DNA from 4 places in the Streptomyces sp. NPDC050738 genome. Region 4 is predicted to be linked to each of the others. Evidence: riboswitches for the same ligand, from Rfam matches in the RefSeq annotation. Region 4 holds a riboswitch; each other region holds the start of a gene.
What was found. Region 4 has a riboswitch for thiamine pyrophosphate ahead of AB0H78_RS35210 (cytosine permease). Riboswitches for the same ligand answer to the same signal wherever they lie in the genome.
Positions count from the first base shown of each region.

Region 1: linked by a shared signal. The riboswitch ahead of AB0H78_RS22225 (thiamine ABC transporter substrate-binding protein) and the one ahead of AB0H78_RS35210 (cytosine permease) in region 4 are both predicted to bind thiamine pyrophosphate.
Region 2: linked by a shared signal. The riboswitch ahead of thiC (phosphomethylpyrimidine synthase ThiC) and the one ahead of AB0H78_RS35210 (cytosine permease) in region 4 are both predicted to bind thiamine pyrophosphate.
Region 3: linked by a shared signal. The riboswitch ahead of thiO (glycine oxidase ThiO) and the one ahead of AB0H78_RS35210 (cytosine permease) in region 4 are both predicted to bind thiamine pyrophosphate.

Region 1 covers NZ_JBFAHN010000008.1:203,531-206,770, forward strand. Annotated here, with positions in the region: gene AB0H78_RS22215 (phosphatidate cytidylyltransferase) at 1-294, shown strand, start outside; gene rlmN (23S rRNA (adenine(2503)-C(2))-methyltransferase RlmN) at 375-1,481, shown strand; TPP riboswitch at 1,520-1,625, shown strand; gene AB0H78_RS22225 (thiamine ABC transporter substrate-binding protein) at 1,696-2,787, shown strand; gene AB0H78_RS22230 (iron ABC transporter permease) at 2,826-3,240, shown strand, end outside.
Region 2 covers NZ_JBFAHN010000001.1:677,635-680,874, reverse strand. Annotated here, with positions in the region: gene thiC (phosphomethylpyrimidine synthase ThiC) at 1-1,436, opposite strand, end outside; TPP riboswitch at 1,429-1,548, opposite strand; gene AB0H78_RS03375 (YibE/F family protein) at 1,620-2,948, shown strand; gene AB0H78_RS03370 (SsgA family sporulation/cell division regulator) at 2,981-3,240, opposite strand, start outside.
Region 3 covers NZ_JBFAHN010000014.1:138,548-141,787, forward strand. Annotated here, with positions in the region: gene AB0H78_RS29770 (FAD-dependent oxidoreductase) at 1-1,079, opposite strand, end outside; gene AB0H78_RS29775 (hypothetical protein) at 1,147-1,500, opposite strand; TPP riboswitch at 1,552-1,664, shown strand; gene thiO (glycine oxidase ThiO) at 1,662-2,807, shown strand; gene thiS (sulfur carrier protein ThiS) at 2,804-3,004, shown strand; gene AB0H78_RS29790 (thiazole synthase) at 3,007-3,240, shown strand, end outside.
Region 4 covers NZ_JBFAHN010000021.1:84,447-87,686, reverse strand. Annotated here, with positions in the region: gene AB0H78_RS35220 (chlorophyllase) at 1-540, shown strand, start outside; gene AB0H78_RS35215 (glycoside hydrolase family 76 protein) at 534-1,706, opposite strand; TPP riboswitch at 1,900-1,994, shown strand; gene AB0H78_RS35210 (cytosine permease) at 1,986-3,240, shown strand, end outside.

The DNA.
Region 1 (3,240 bases), on a different contig from region 4:
AAGACCCGTGAGGGTCTGGTCGGGGCGGTGACCTTCGCGATGGCGGCGGGCGCGCTGTGCATGCAGTTCCTGATCGACGACGGTCAGTGGTGGCAGGGTCTGCTGCTCGGCCTCGCGGTCGCGGCCAGTGCGACCCTGGGCGACCTGGGCGAATCCATGATCAAGCGTGACCTTGGGATCAAGGACATGGGCACGCTGCTTCCGGGCCACGGCGGCATCATGGACCGACTGGACTCGCTGTTGCCGACCGCGCCGGTGGTCTGGCTGCTGCTCGTGCTGTTTGTCGGGTCCTGACCTGCGGTTTTGTTGAGGGAGGGCTCGTTGTCCACAGGGCGGCGGGCCCTCCTTCGTATGTCTGCGACACTTGAAGGACCATGCCTAAGCCCGGAGAACTCACTTTTGTCGCGCCCCGCGGGGCGAAGCTGCCGCCGACCCACCTCGCCGACCTGACGCCCGCCGAGCGCAAGGACGCCGTGGCCGCGATCGGTGAGAAGCCGTTCCGCGCCAAGCAGCTGTCGCAGCACTACTTCGCGCGGTACGCGCACGATCCCGAGCAGTGGACCGACATCCCTGCCGGCTCGCGGGAGAAGCTCCGGGAAGCGCTGCTGCCCGATCTGATGAGCGTGATCCGTCACATCAGCTGTGACGACGACACCACCCGCAAGACGCTGTGGAAGCTGCACGACGGGACGCTCGTCGAGTCCGTGCTGATGCGCTACCCGGACCGCGTGACGATGTGCATCTCCTCGCAGGCCGGATGCGGCATGAACTGCCCGTTCTGTGCCACGGGGCAGGCGGGTCTGGACCGTAATCTCTCCACCGCCGAGATCGTCCACCAGATCGTCGACGGCATGCGTGCCCTGCGCGACGGGGAGGTGCCGGGCGGTCCCGCGCGGCTCTCCAACATCGTCTTCATGGGCATGGGCGAGCCGCTCGCCAACTACAAGCGCGTCGTCGGGTCGATCCGGCGGCTGACGGACCCGGAGCCGGACGGGCTCGGGCTTTCGCAGCGTGGGATCACCGTCTCGACCGTCGGGCTCGTCCCGGCGATGCTGCGGTTCGCCGACGAGGGCTTCAAGTGCCGGCTGGCCGTTTCGCTGCACGCCCCCGACGACGAGCTCCGGGACACCCTCGTCCCCGTGAACACGCGGTGGAAGGTGCGCGAGGTGCTGGACGCGGCATGGGAGTACGCCGAGAAGTCCGGGCGCCGTGTCTCCATCGAGTACGCGCTGATCCGCGACATCAACGACCAGGCCTGGCGCGGTGACCGGCTCGGGCGGCTGCTGAAGGGGAAGCCGGTCCATGTGAACCTGATTCCGCTGAACCCGACGCCCGGGTCGAAGTGGACCGCATCGCGGCCGGAGGACGAGAAGGCCTTCGTCGCGGCGATCGCGGCCCATGGTGTGCCCGTGACCGTACGGGACACGCGTGGCCAGGAGATCGACGGGGCCTGCGGTCAGCTGGCCGCCTCCGAGCGGTAGGGGCTGACCAGGGGCGTGTAGCCTGGCGGCACATTTTCATATTCCGACAGGGGAGCGCCACAGCGCTGAGAGTGCGGTCCACACCGCAGACCCTCAGAACCTTGCCCAGGTCATTCTGGGTAGGAAGTTCGGTCATCACTCGAGCTGTTGCGCCCTGCCCGCTTTCCCACGGGCAGGGCCGCGTCTCTTCCTGGATCTCCCAGGAGGAAAATCAGTGAGCACCACCACCACCAGAATCACGGTCACCGCCGTCGCCGCCGCGCTGGGTGTCACCACCCTTGCCGCGTGCGGGAGTTCGGACGACACATCATCCAGTGGTACGCCGTCCAAGACCGTCACCCTCGTCAGTCACGACTCCTTCGCCGCCTCCCCGGCCGTGCTGAAGGAGTTCACGAAGCAGACCGGGTACACGGTCAAGGTCCTCAAGAGCGGGGACGCGGGCGCCGCCCTCAACCAGGAGATCCTCACCAAGGGGTCCCCGCGCGGTGACGTCTTCTTCGGCGTCGACAACACGCTCCTCTCGCGCGCCCTCGACAACGGGCTGTTCCAGTCGTACACGGCCAAGGGACTCGACCAGGTGTCGGCGGACGTGCAGCTGGACGCGGAGAAGCACCGGGTCACGCCGATCGACAGCGGTGACATCTGCGTCAACTACGACAAGAAGTACTTCGCGGACCACAAGATCGCGGTGCCGCAGTCCTTCGACGATCTGGTGAAGCCGGAGTACAAGAACCTGCTGGTCACCGAGAACGCGGCCACCTCGTCCCCCGGCCTCGGCTTCCTGCTCGGCACCACCGCCCAGTACGGCGACGGCGGCTGGGAGACGTACTGGAAGAAGCTCAAGGCCAACGGCGTGAAGGTCGTCGACGGCTGGGAGCAGGCCTACAACGAGGAGTTCTCCGGATCGGCCGGCGGCAAGAAGGCCAAGGGCGAGAGGCCGCTCGTCGTCTCGTACGCCTCCAGCCCGCCCGTCGAGGTGCTGTACGCCAAGCCGCAGCCCAAGACCGCGCCGACCGGTGTCGCCACCGGGACCTGCTTCCGGCAGATCGAGTTCGCGGGGCTGCTCGACGGGGCGAAGAACACGGCAGGGGGCAAGGCGCTGATCGACTTCCTGGTGAGCAAGGCGTTCCAGGAGGACATGCCGCTCAATATGTTCGTCGACCCGGTCGCGAAGGACGCGAAGGTGCCCGCGCTCTTCACCCAGTTCGGGGCCAAGGTCACCGATCCGAAGACCGTGGCACCCGACACCATCGCCAAGAACCGTGACCAGTGGGTCAAGTCGTGGTCCTCGCTCGTCCTGAAGTAAAGGCCGCTGTGCGCGGGAACGCGGTGCGGATCGGGCTCATGGCCGGTCCCGTCGCGTTCTTCGCGCTCTTCTTCGCCTATCCGGTCGTCGCGATCGTCGGGCGGGGGCTCGACGTGGGCGGCGACTGGCAGTTCGGGCGGATCGGGGAGGTGCTGAGCGAGCCGGACATTCTACGGGTGCTCTGGTTCACCCTGTGGCAGGCGCTCGCGTCGACCGCTCTGACGCTGCTGATCGCGCTGCCCGGTGCGTATGTCTTCGCGCGCTTCGACTTCCGGGGGAAGCAGCTGCTGCGGGCCATCGTGACCGTGCCGTTCGTGCTGCCGACCGTGGTCGTCGGGACCGCCTTTCTGGCGGTCCTCGGGCGCGGCGGGATGCTCGACCAGCTGTGGGGCGTACGGCTCGACACCACGGTCTGGGCCATCCTGCTCGCCCATGTCTTCTTCAACTACGCGG
Region 2 (3,240 bases), on a different contig from region 4:
ATGACGCCGGTCTTCACGTCGTCACGGTTGGGCAGACCGAGGTGCTCCTTGGGCGTGACATAGCAGAGCATCGCCGTGCCCCACCAGGCGATCATCGCCGCACCGATGCCGGAGGTGATGTGGTCGTAGGCGGGCGCCACATCGGTGGTCAGCGGCCCCAGGGTGTAGAACGGGGCCTCTTCACAGATCTCCTGCTGGAGGTCGATGTTCTCCTTGATCTTGTGCATCGGGACGTGTCCCGGGCCCTCGATCATCGTCTGTACATCATGACGTTTGGCGATCGTGTTGAGTTCCCCGAGGGTCCTCAACTCCGCGAACTGGGCTTCGTCGTTGGCGTCCGCGATCGACCCGGGCCGCAGCCCGTCGCCGAGCGAGTACGTCACGTCGTACGCCGCGAGGATGTCGCTGAGCTCCTCGAAGTTCTCGTAGAGGAACGACTCCTTGTGGTGCGCCAGGCACCAGGCCGCCATGATCGATCCGCCGCGCGAGACGATCCCGGTCTTGCGGCGTGCGGTGAGCGGTACGTACGCGAGACGGACGCCCGCGTGCACCGTCATGTAGTCGACGCCCTGCTCGGCCTGTTCGATGACCGTGTCCTTGTAGATCTCCCAGGTCAGCTCCTCGGCCCGGCCGTCCACCTTCTCCAGGGCCTGATAGAGCGGCACAGTGCCGATCGGGACGGGGGAGTTGCGCAGCACCCACTCGCGCGTGGTGTGGATGTTGCGGCCGGTGGACAGGTCCATGACCGTGTCCGCGCCCCACTTGGTCGCCCATGTCATCTTGTCCACCTCCTCCTCGATGGAGGAAGTGACCGCCGAATTGCCGATGTTGGCGTTCACCTTCACCAGGAACCGCTTGCCGATGATCATCGGCTCGATCTCCGGGTGGTTGACGTTGGCGGGCAGCACGGCCCGGCCCGCCGCGATCTCCTCGCGCACCACCTCGGGGGAGACGTTCTCGCGGATCGCGACGTACTCCATCTCCGGGGTGATCTCCCCGCGCTTGGCGTACGCGAGCTGGCTCACCGCGCGCCCCTCGCGCCCCCTGCGGGGCTGGCGCGGACGGCCCGGGAAGACCGCGTCCAGGTTGCGTAGCCCCCCGCGCGGCGAGGTGTGCTTGATCCCGTCGTCCTCGGGGCGGACCGGGCGGCCCGCGTACTCCTCGGTGTCACCGCGCCCGATGATCCAGTTCTCCCGCAGCGGGCTGAGGCCGCGGCGTACGTCGGTGTCGATGGTGGGATCGGTGTACGGACCCGACGTGTCGTACAGCGTCACGTCCTTGCCGTTGGTGAGGTGCACCTGACGGACCGGCACCCGGAGATCGGGGCGCGAGCCCTCCACATAGCCCTTGTGCCAGCCGGGCGTGCGCCCGGTCTCGGCCGCTGTGTCCGTTGTGTCCTGGCTGACGGCAGGCGTGTGTGCATCTGCTGTGGTCATGAGACCTACTCCCTACGCCGGCATTACCCGGTAACAGGTTCGGCGGTCGGCGCAGCTGGTGTGCTGTCAGCGCCCTCTCAGCCCGGTGCTCCGAGCTCCCGCGTGTGCAAAGGTGCCCCCACGCTAGCGTCATGTCTGGCGCGGTGAACAGAGGGCCCCCCTCGTTCTTGCGATGATCGGGCGGTGACTTCTCCCCACGACACGCACGAGGCGCACGGCCACTCCCACAGCCACGGCCCCGCGGCGCCCGTGTCCCGGCATCTGCGCAAGGTGATCGCCGCGGTCCTGATCCCCTTCGCCGCAGCGGTGGTTGTCGGTCTGGTGGTGCTGTGGCCCGGCGGTGCGCCCGAGCACGCCCGCACCGGTGTCGGCTTCGACCAGCAGACCCAGCAGGCCAAGGTGACGCAGGTGGAGAAGGTCGACTGCAAGGACGTGAACGCCGCACAGAACCAGTCGTCGTCCTCGACGTCCTCGACGCCCGAATCCAACTCATCCAGTTCATCGGGCACCTGCGAGAAGGCGACCGTCGAAGTCACCACCGGCGACGACAAGGGCCGTACCTTCACCACCATCGTCCAGCCCGACTCACCGCGGCAGTTGCACGAGGGGCAGAAGGTCGTCGTGGCGTACGCGCCCGATGCCCCGCACGACCTGCAGTACTCGGTGACCGATGTGAACCGCAAGGTCCCGATGGCGGTGCTCGCCGCCATCTTCGCGGTGGCCGTGGTCGTCGTGGGCCGGATGCGCGGAGTGATGGCGCTGGTCGCGCTCGCCGTCTCCTTCGCGATCCTCTCCCTCTTCATCCTCCCCGCGATCCTGCACGGATCGAACCCGCTGCTCGTGGCGGTGGTCGGGGCGAGCGCGATCATGCTGATCGCCCTCTACGCGTGCCACGGCCTGACCGCCCGCACCTCGGTCGCGGTCATCGGCACCCTGATCTCCCTGCTGCTGATCGGGCTGCTCGGCTCGCTCTTCATCGGCTGGGCGTATCTGACCGGCAACACCGACGACAACACCGGTCTGATCCACGGTCTCTATCCCCACCTGGACATGAGCGGCCTGCTGCTCGCCGGCGTCATCATCGGCTCGCTCGGTGTCCTCGACGATGTGACGGTCACCCAGACCTCCGCCGTATGGGAGCTGCACCAGGCCGATCCGTCGATGGGCCCACGGGCGCTGTACCGCGCCGGCATCCGGATCGGCCGCGACCACATCGCCTCCGTCGTCAACACCCTCGTACTCGCCTACGCGGGTGCTGCCCTGCCGCTGCTGCTGCTCTTCTCCATCGCACAGAGCAGCGTGGGCATGGTCGCCAACAGCGAGCTGGTCGCCGAGGAGATCGTACGGACGCTGGTCGGCTCGATCGGTCTGGTCGCCTCGGTCCCGGTGACCACGGTGCTCGCGGCGCTGGTCGTCTCCGCGGACCGTACGGGACCCCAGGCCGCACCTGATTCCGTACACGTACCCGTACGCAGCGGAAAGGGCGGCGGGGGCCGCCGCCGCAAGGCCTGAACCGGCTGCGGCTCAGCTCAAACCCCCAGCGCCTAGCCCGCGTTCTCCTCGGCGAGAATCCGCCCCAGCGCCTCTTCGAGATTGCCTTCGAAGTCACCCAGCGTGCGCTCCTGCCCGAGCGGCACGAGCTTGTCCGTACGGTCGAGGAAGGCGATCAGCGGGGCCGTGCCGGCCTTGAAGAGCGCACTGTCCTCGCCCACTTGAAGCCGGATGTGGACGTCGGCGAGCGACTCGGGGTCGGTCGGCGCGATGTGCACATCGCCGTCCCCGGTAGGTGCGTTGATGCCGTCGA
Region 3 (3,240 bases), on a different contig from region 4:
CCCTGCGCCAGGTCGCGCGGCCTGCCCACGGCGAGGACCGCGGCCAGGCGCCCCTCGCGCAGCCAGCACACGGACCAGGAGGGCGAGAGCGGGTCGCCGCGCCACAGCAGGGTGTCGGCGGCGGCGTGGTGGCCGGCGTACTGGACGAAGCGGCCGAACTGCTCGGACCAGAAGTACGGGACCGGGTCGTAGGTCTCCCCGGCCGTCCCGATGATGTTCGCCGCGACCGTGCGCGGCCCCTGCAGCGCGTTGTCCCAGTGGTGGACGAGGAGGCGCTCGCCGTAGCGCCCCGACGGGAAGGAGGCGCAGTCCCCGACGGCGTACACCTCGGGCAGCGAGGACCGCAGCTGCGCGTCGGCGGTGACGGCGCCGTCCGGGCCGAGCGCGATACCGGAGCCCGCGAGCCACCCGGTCGCGGGCCGTGCGCCGATCCCGACGACCACGGCCCCGGCGGACAGCCTGCGGCCGTCCTCCAGCACGACCGTCCCCGGTTCGATCGCCAGGACCCTTGCTCCGGTGAGGAGTTCGACGCCGCTCTCCGCGTACCAGTGGGCCATCGGTGCGGTGATCTCGGCGGGCAGCGCGCCCGCGAGGGGCCGCCCGGCCGCCTCGACCACGGTCACCGTGCAGCCGGCCGCGCGCGCGGCCGTCGCGAACTCCGCGCCGATCCAGCCCGCCCCGACGACGACCACGTCCTGGCGCGCGGCGAGGACCGGCCGCAGCCGTCCGGCGTCGTCGAGCGTACGGAGCAGATGGATGCCAGGGACGCCTTCCGTGCCGGGAAGCGTCAGGGGGTACGCGCCGGTGGCGACGACCAGGGTGTCGTACGGAACGGGGCCGGCCGTGGTGTCCAGCTCGCGCGCCTGCGGGCGCAGGCCTGTGACCTCGCGCCCCAGGAGGAGTTCGACGCCGAGCGCCTCGAAGTCGACGTCGAAGGCGGAGCTTTCCGCCGTCCCGAGGAGAACCGCCTTGGAGAGCGGCGGCCGGTCGTACGGCGGGTGCGGTTCGTCGCCGATCAGCGTGACGGCGCCCCCGAAGCCCTGTTCGCGCAGGGCCACCGCGGTCTGGACGCCCGCCATGCCGGCGCCGACGATGACGACTTTCCTCAGTTCGCTCACCCCGCCACCCTAACTATCTGACGGACCGTCAGGAAAGGGGCTGCTCCACGAGCTGCTCCACCACGCTCGTGCCGCTCCCCTGCTGCGACTCCCACTCCCAGGTCTCCTCGAGACGGATCCGCCCGTCGGGGAGTTCGACGACGACCGACACACAGTGCCCCGAGGCGGTCTGCCCGTCGCGCTTCAACTGGACATAACGGAAGTCGATCCGGTCCCCCGCACGCGTGCCGACGAGCCGTCCGAGCTCCACGTCGCCGCCCTCGTACTCGGCCCAGATCCGGCCGCCCTGCTCGTGATACGTGAAGCGGGTCCTGGTGCCGACCTGCCCGGGGGCCTGGTCGGCGACCGGGCTGAGGACGAGTCCGTCGAGCGACCGTGCCACAGCGACTGCTCCCTTACTGGGGGTTGGGACCGGGGGCTAGGGTGGCCACCGTAAGGCACTCGCGGGAGCCCGGACGCACCGGGCTGAGAGGGAGGCTGGGCGGCCTCCGACCGTACGAACCTGATCCGGGTCATGCCGGCGAAGGGAGGGGCTGGACGCCCATGCATCCACGTAACTCTTCAGATGTTCTCGTGGTCGGAGGCGGGATCATCGGTCTCGTCACGGCCTGGCGGGCGGCGCAGCGCGGGCTGCGGACCGCGCTCGCCGACCCCGAACCCGGCGGCGGTGCCGCGCAGGTCGCGGCGGGCATGCTCGCCGCCGTCACCGAGCTGCACTACGGCGAGGAGACCCTGCTCGCCCTCAACGTGGCCTCCGCCGCACGCTATCCGGCCTTCGCCGCCGAGCTGGAAGAGGCCTCGGGGCGCGACATCGGCTACCGCACCTGCGGCACCCTCGCGGTCGCCCTGGACACCGACGACCGCGCCCACCTGCGCGAACTGCACGCCCTGCAGCGCCGCTCGGGCCTCGAATCGGAGTGGCTCACGGGGCGCGAGTGCCGGCGCCTGGAGCCAATGCTCGCGCCGGGCGTACGTGGGGGCCTGCGGGTCGACGGCGACCACCAGGTCGATCCGCGGCGGCTGACCGCGGCGCTGGTGGTGGCGTGCGAGCGGGCCGGGGTCGTCTTCCACCGCGGTTGGGTGGAGCGGCTCGCTCTCGTACGCGACCGGGCCGCGGGCGCGGTTCTCACCGACGGCACGGAGCTGGCCGCCGACCAGGTGGTGGTGGCCGCGGGCAGCCTCAGCGGGCGGCTCGCGGACGTCGCCGTACGCCCGGTGAAGGGCCAGGTCCTGCGGCTGACGGTGCCGCCCGCGTACGCGCCCTTCCTCTCGCGGACGGTGCGGGCCGTGGTCCGGGGCAGCCACATCTATCTCGTGCCGCGCGAGAACGGCGAGCTCGTCGTCGGCGCGACCAGCGAGGAGCTCGGCTGGGACACCACGGTCACGGCGGGCGGGGTGTACGAGCTGCTGCGCGACGCCCATGAACTCGTCCCCGGCATCACGGAACTCCCCCTCACCGAGACCCGGGCCGGGCTCCGCCCTGGCTCCCCCGACAACGCTCCGCTGCTCGGCCCCACCGAGGTACCTGGGCTGCACCTGGCCACCGGGCACTTCCGCAACGGGGTGCTCCTGACGCCGGTGACCGGCGACGTCATGGCGCATGTGCTGGTCACCGGTGAACTCCCCGAAGAGGCGCGGCCGTTCACGCCCCGGCGCTTCCCCCTCGTACGACAGGAGCAGTCCGTATGAACATCTCGGTCAACGGGGACGCCCGCACCCTCACACCGGGGACCACCCTCGACCTGCTGGTCGCCACGCTCAGCGCGGCACCCTCCGGCGTCGCGGCGGCCGTCAACGAGACGGTCGTACCGCGCGGGCAGTGGCCCGCCACCGCGCTCGGCGACGGCGACCGTGTCGAGATCCTCACCGCAGTCCAGGGGGGCTGACCATGGCCGACGACCAGCTGACCGTCGCGGGCACCGCCTTCACCTCGCGCCTGATCATGGGAACGGGCGGCGCACCCAGCCTGGACGTACTGGAGCGCGCCCTCGTCGCGTCCGGCACCGAGCTGACGACCGTGGCGATGCGGCGCCTGGACCCGACGGTCCAGGGTTCGGTGCTTTCCGTACTGGACCGCCTCTCGATCCGGGTCCTGCCGAACACGGCGGGCTGCTTCACGGCG
Region 4 (3,240 bases):
GCCGGACACTCTTGGGGAGCCCAGACGGCGAGCACCCTGCTCGGCGCACGCGTCCTGGACGCCGACGGCGTTCCCGGCGAGGACATGACCGACCCCCGGGTGAAGGCGGGTGTGCTGCTCGCCCTGGTCGGCCTGGGCGACGACCTGACCCCCTTCGCCCGCGAGCACCTCCCCTTCCTGAGGCCGTCGTTCGACGCCATGACCACGCCGGCCCTCATCGTGGCCGGGGACCACGACCAGTCGGCGCTGTCCACCCGCGGGCCGGACTGGTTCACCGACCCGTACACCTACAGCCCGGGCGAGAAGAGCCTGCTCACGCTGTTCGGCGCGGAGCACTCGCTCGGCGGCATCGCGGGACACGAGGCCGCCGAGACGACGGACGAGAACCCCGCGCGCGTCGCTCTGCTCCAGCAGGTCAGCACCGCCTTCCTGCGCGGCGCCCTCTGCGGCGACGAGGTCGGCTTCAAGACGGCGACAGCCGAACTCGCCTCAGGACAGAGCCCGTTGGGGATGCTGCAGAGCAGGCAGGCGGCTCAGTAGAGCGTCGGCAGGCTGCTGCGCGGCCAGGCGAGCACCGCGAAGATCTGCGCGGCGGCGGCCTGTTCGATGGCCTGGGTGGTGCCGGCGCTGCCGAAGCGCATCAGGCCGGTGGCGCTGTCGCGCTGCTGCGACCAGATGTGGTCCGCGTAATCGGCCATCGCCTGCTGGTAGGTGCGTCCGCCGGTCACCGATTCGAGCAGCAGGAGGTTCTTGAAGAAGATGGAGTTGAAGAAGACGGGCTGGTCCAGCAGCCGGCCTTCGGTGACGTAGTAGGTGTACGCGGCCTCCGCCGTGCGCCGGGCGTTGCGGAGGTGGTCGCGGTCGTGGGTCGCCTCGTACAGCAGGACGCCAACGCCGACCGGGACACCCTGGTTGTACGACCAGAGGGTTCTGTCGACCGTGCTCGTCAGGCCGAGGTGGTCCCAGTAGAGGCCCTCGGGGCTCAGCAGGTGGCGGTTGGTCCAGTCGTAGAACCTTCTGGCCGCCTCCAGGTAGGAGGCCCGTCCGGTGATCCGGTGTAGGCGCAGGCCCAGTTGGGCGCCCGGCATGTTGGAGACGGTGTTGCGGTCCTGGCTCCAGTCGGCCTGCGTCCAGAACACTCCGCCGGGGGCCGCGTGGTCCTGGTCGGTGTCCCAGCCCGACGCGATCAGCGCGAAGATCTCCTCGGCGCGCCGCAGGGCGGCTTTCTCCCCGGTCTGGAGGTGGCGCTGGATCTTGGCGAGGCCGACCCACTCGTTGTCGTCGTAGAACATGTCGCCGCCCGCACCGTGGGGTGCGACCGGATAGGAGGCGTAGCCGGGCAGGCCGGTCGTGCCGCCCGCCGCGTTCCAGTAGTGCTCCTGGGCCCGGGCGCGCCGGGCCAGTTCCGGCGCGTAGCGGGGGTCCGCGTGGGCCAGGTCGAGGGCGGCGATGTGGACCTGGGAGTACGGCCATTCGTAGGAGTACGGGCGGTCGTCGGCGGCGGCCGGGTACTGCTCGCGGACGAGTCCGGTGCCGTCCGCCGCGTCGAGGTACGTCCCGAGTGCGTCGTACGTGGCTCTCGCACGGCCCAGGGAGCGGGATGCGTACGAGGCCGGGGCGGCTGCGGCGGCAGTGGTCGCCGGGGCCGCGGCCAGCGCGGCCAGGCCGGCGCCGAGCACCAGACGGCGTGAGGGGGATCTGCGCATACGGGCGTCTCCATTCGAGGCGGTGGACGGAGGACGGGCTGTTGGACAACGTTGTCAGCAGCCCGTGAGGGCGTCAACGGGCCGTACGGAAAAGGATGTTGGCGACACGCCGATACGGGCGAGCGACGGCCGGGCGGCGCCCCGGTGCCCCCACCGGGTGGACAGAATCGCAGGCCGGGCTATTCTTTCGGCCGAACCGGACACGGGGTGCCCCGCACGAGGGCTGAGAACACACCCGTCGAACCTGATCCAGTTAAAACTGGCGGAGGGATGTCTTCCATGTCGTTGCCGTATGCCCAGGGTGAGCGCACCGTCACCGATCCGCAGCCTGCTTTCGGCGGGCGCATGCCCACCGCTCCGGGCGATCTCCGTGTCGAGGCGCACGGCATAGCCCCCGTTCCCGAGGACCGCCGCTATGGCGGCCCCGGCCGGCTGTTCACCGTCTGGTTCGCCCCGAACCTGACGATGACCGGTGTGTTCACCGGCACCGTCGGCATCGCCCTGGGTCTGGACTTCGCCACGGCGCTCGCCGCCGTCGTGCTCGGGACCCTGCTCGGCGCCGCGCCCACCGCGTATCTCGGCACGTGGGGAAGCCAGACCGGTACCGGTCAACTCCCGCTCGCCAAGCTGGCGTTCGGCCGGGGTGTCGTTCTGCCGGGAGCTCTGCAGTGGCTGTCGTCCATCGCCTGGGACGCGCTGATCGGGCTCTTCGGCGGCGACGCGCTCGCCCAGCTGTGCGGCTGGCCGTTCTGGCTGGGCGTGCTGGTCATGATGGCCGCCCAGGGTGCGCTCGGCGTCCTGGGGTACGAGGCGATCCACCGGCTCCAGACCGTGATGACCTTCGTGCTCGCCGCGGCCTTCGCCGTACTCGCCACGAAGCTCCTGCACGGCGTCCATCCGGCGGCCACCGGAAGCGCGCACGGCGCGGACAGGGCCGGTGCGTTCGTCCTGACCTGCACCATCGCCCTGAGCCTGGCACTGTCCTGGGCTCCGTACGCCAGCGACTTCAGCCGCTATCTGCCGCGCACCACCTCCCGCCCGCGGATGTTCGTCTTCACGCTGCTCGGCATCAGCGTGTCCTTCGTGGCGGTCCAGACCCTCGGTCTGTGGGGCGCCTCGGTCTTCACCGACCAGACCGCCCGCGGCATCGACGGCCTGCTGGGCGGCGGCGCGCTCGGTGCGTTCGGGCTGCTCGCCGTGGCGCTCGCCGCGCTGTGCAGCAACGCGATGAACGACTACAGCGGTTCGCTGGCGCTGCAGACCCTCGGCCTCCGTGTACCGCGTCCGCTCGCCGCGGCACTCGCCGCCGCGCTCGGCTTCCCGCTCGTGCTGTGGATGCACGCGGCGGACACCACGACCCGCTTCCAGAACGTGCTGCTGCTCGTCGGCTACTGGATCCCCGGGTTCGTCGCGATCGTGGCGGTCGACTGGATCGTCCGCGCGAGGACCCGCGGCGGCGCCCCGGTCGATCTGGCCGCCGAGAGCGCCCGCCGGCAGCCCTGGTGGCCTGCGGTCACCGCGTTCGCCGTCGCGT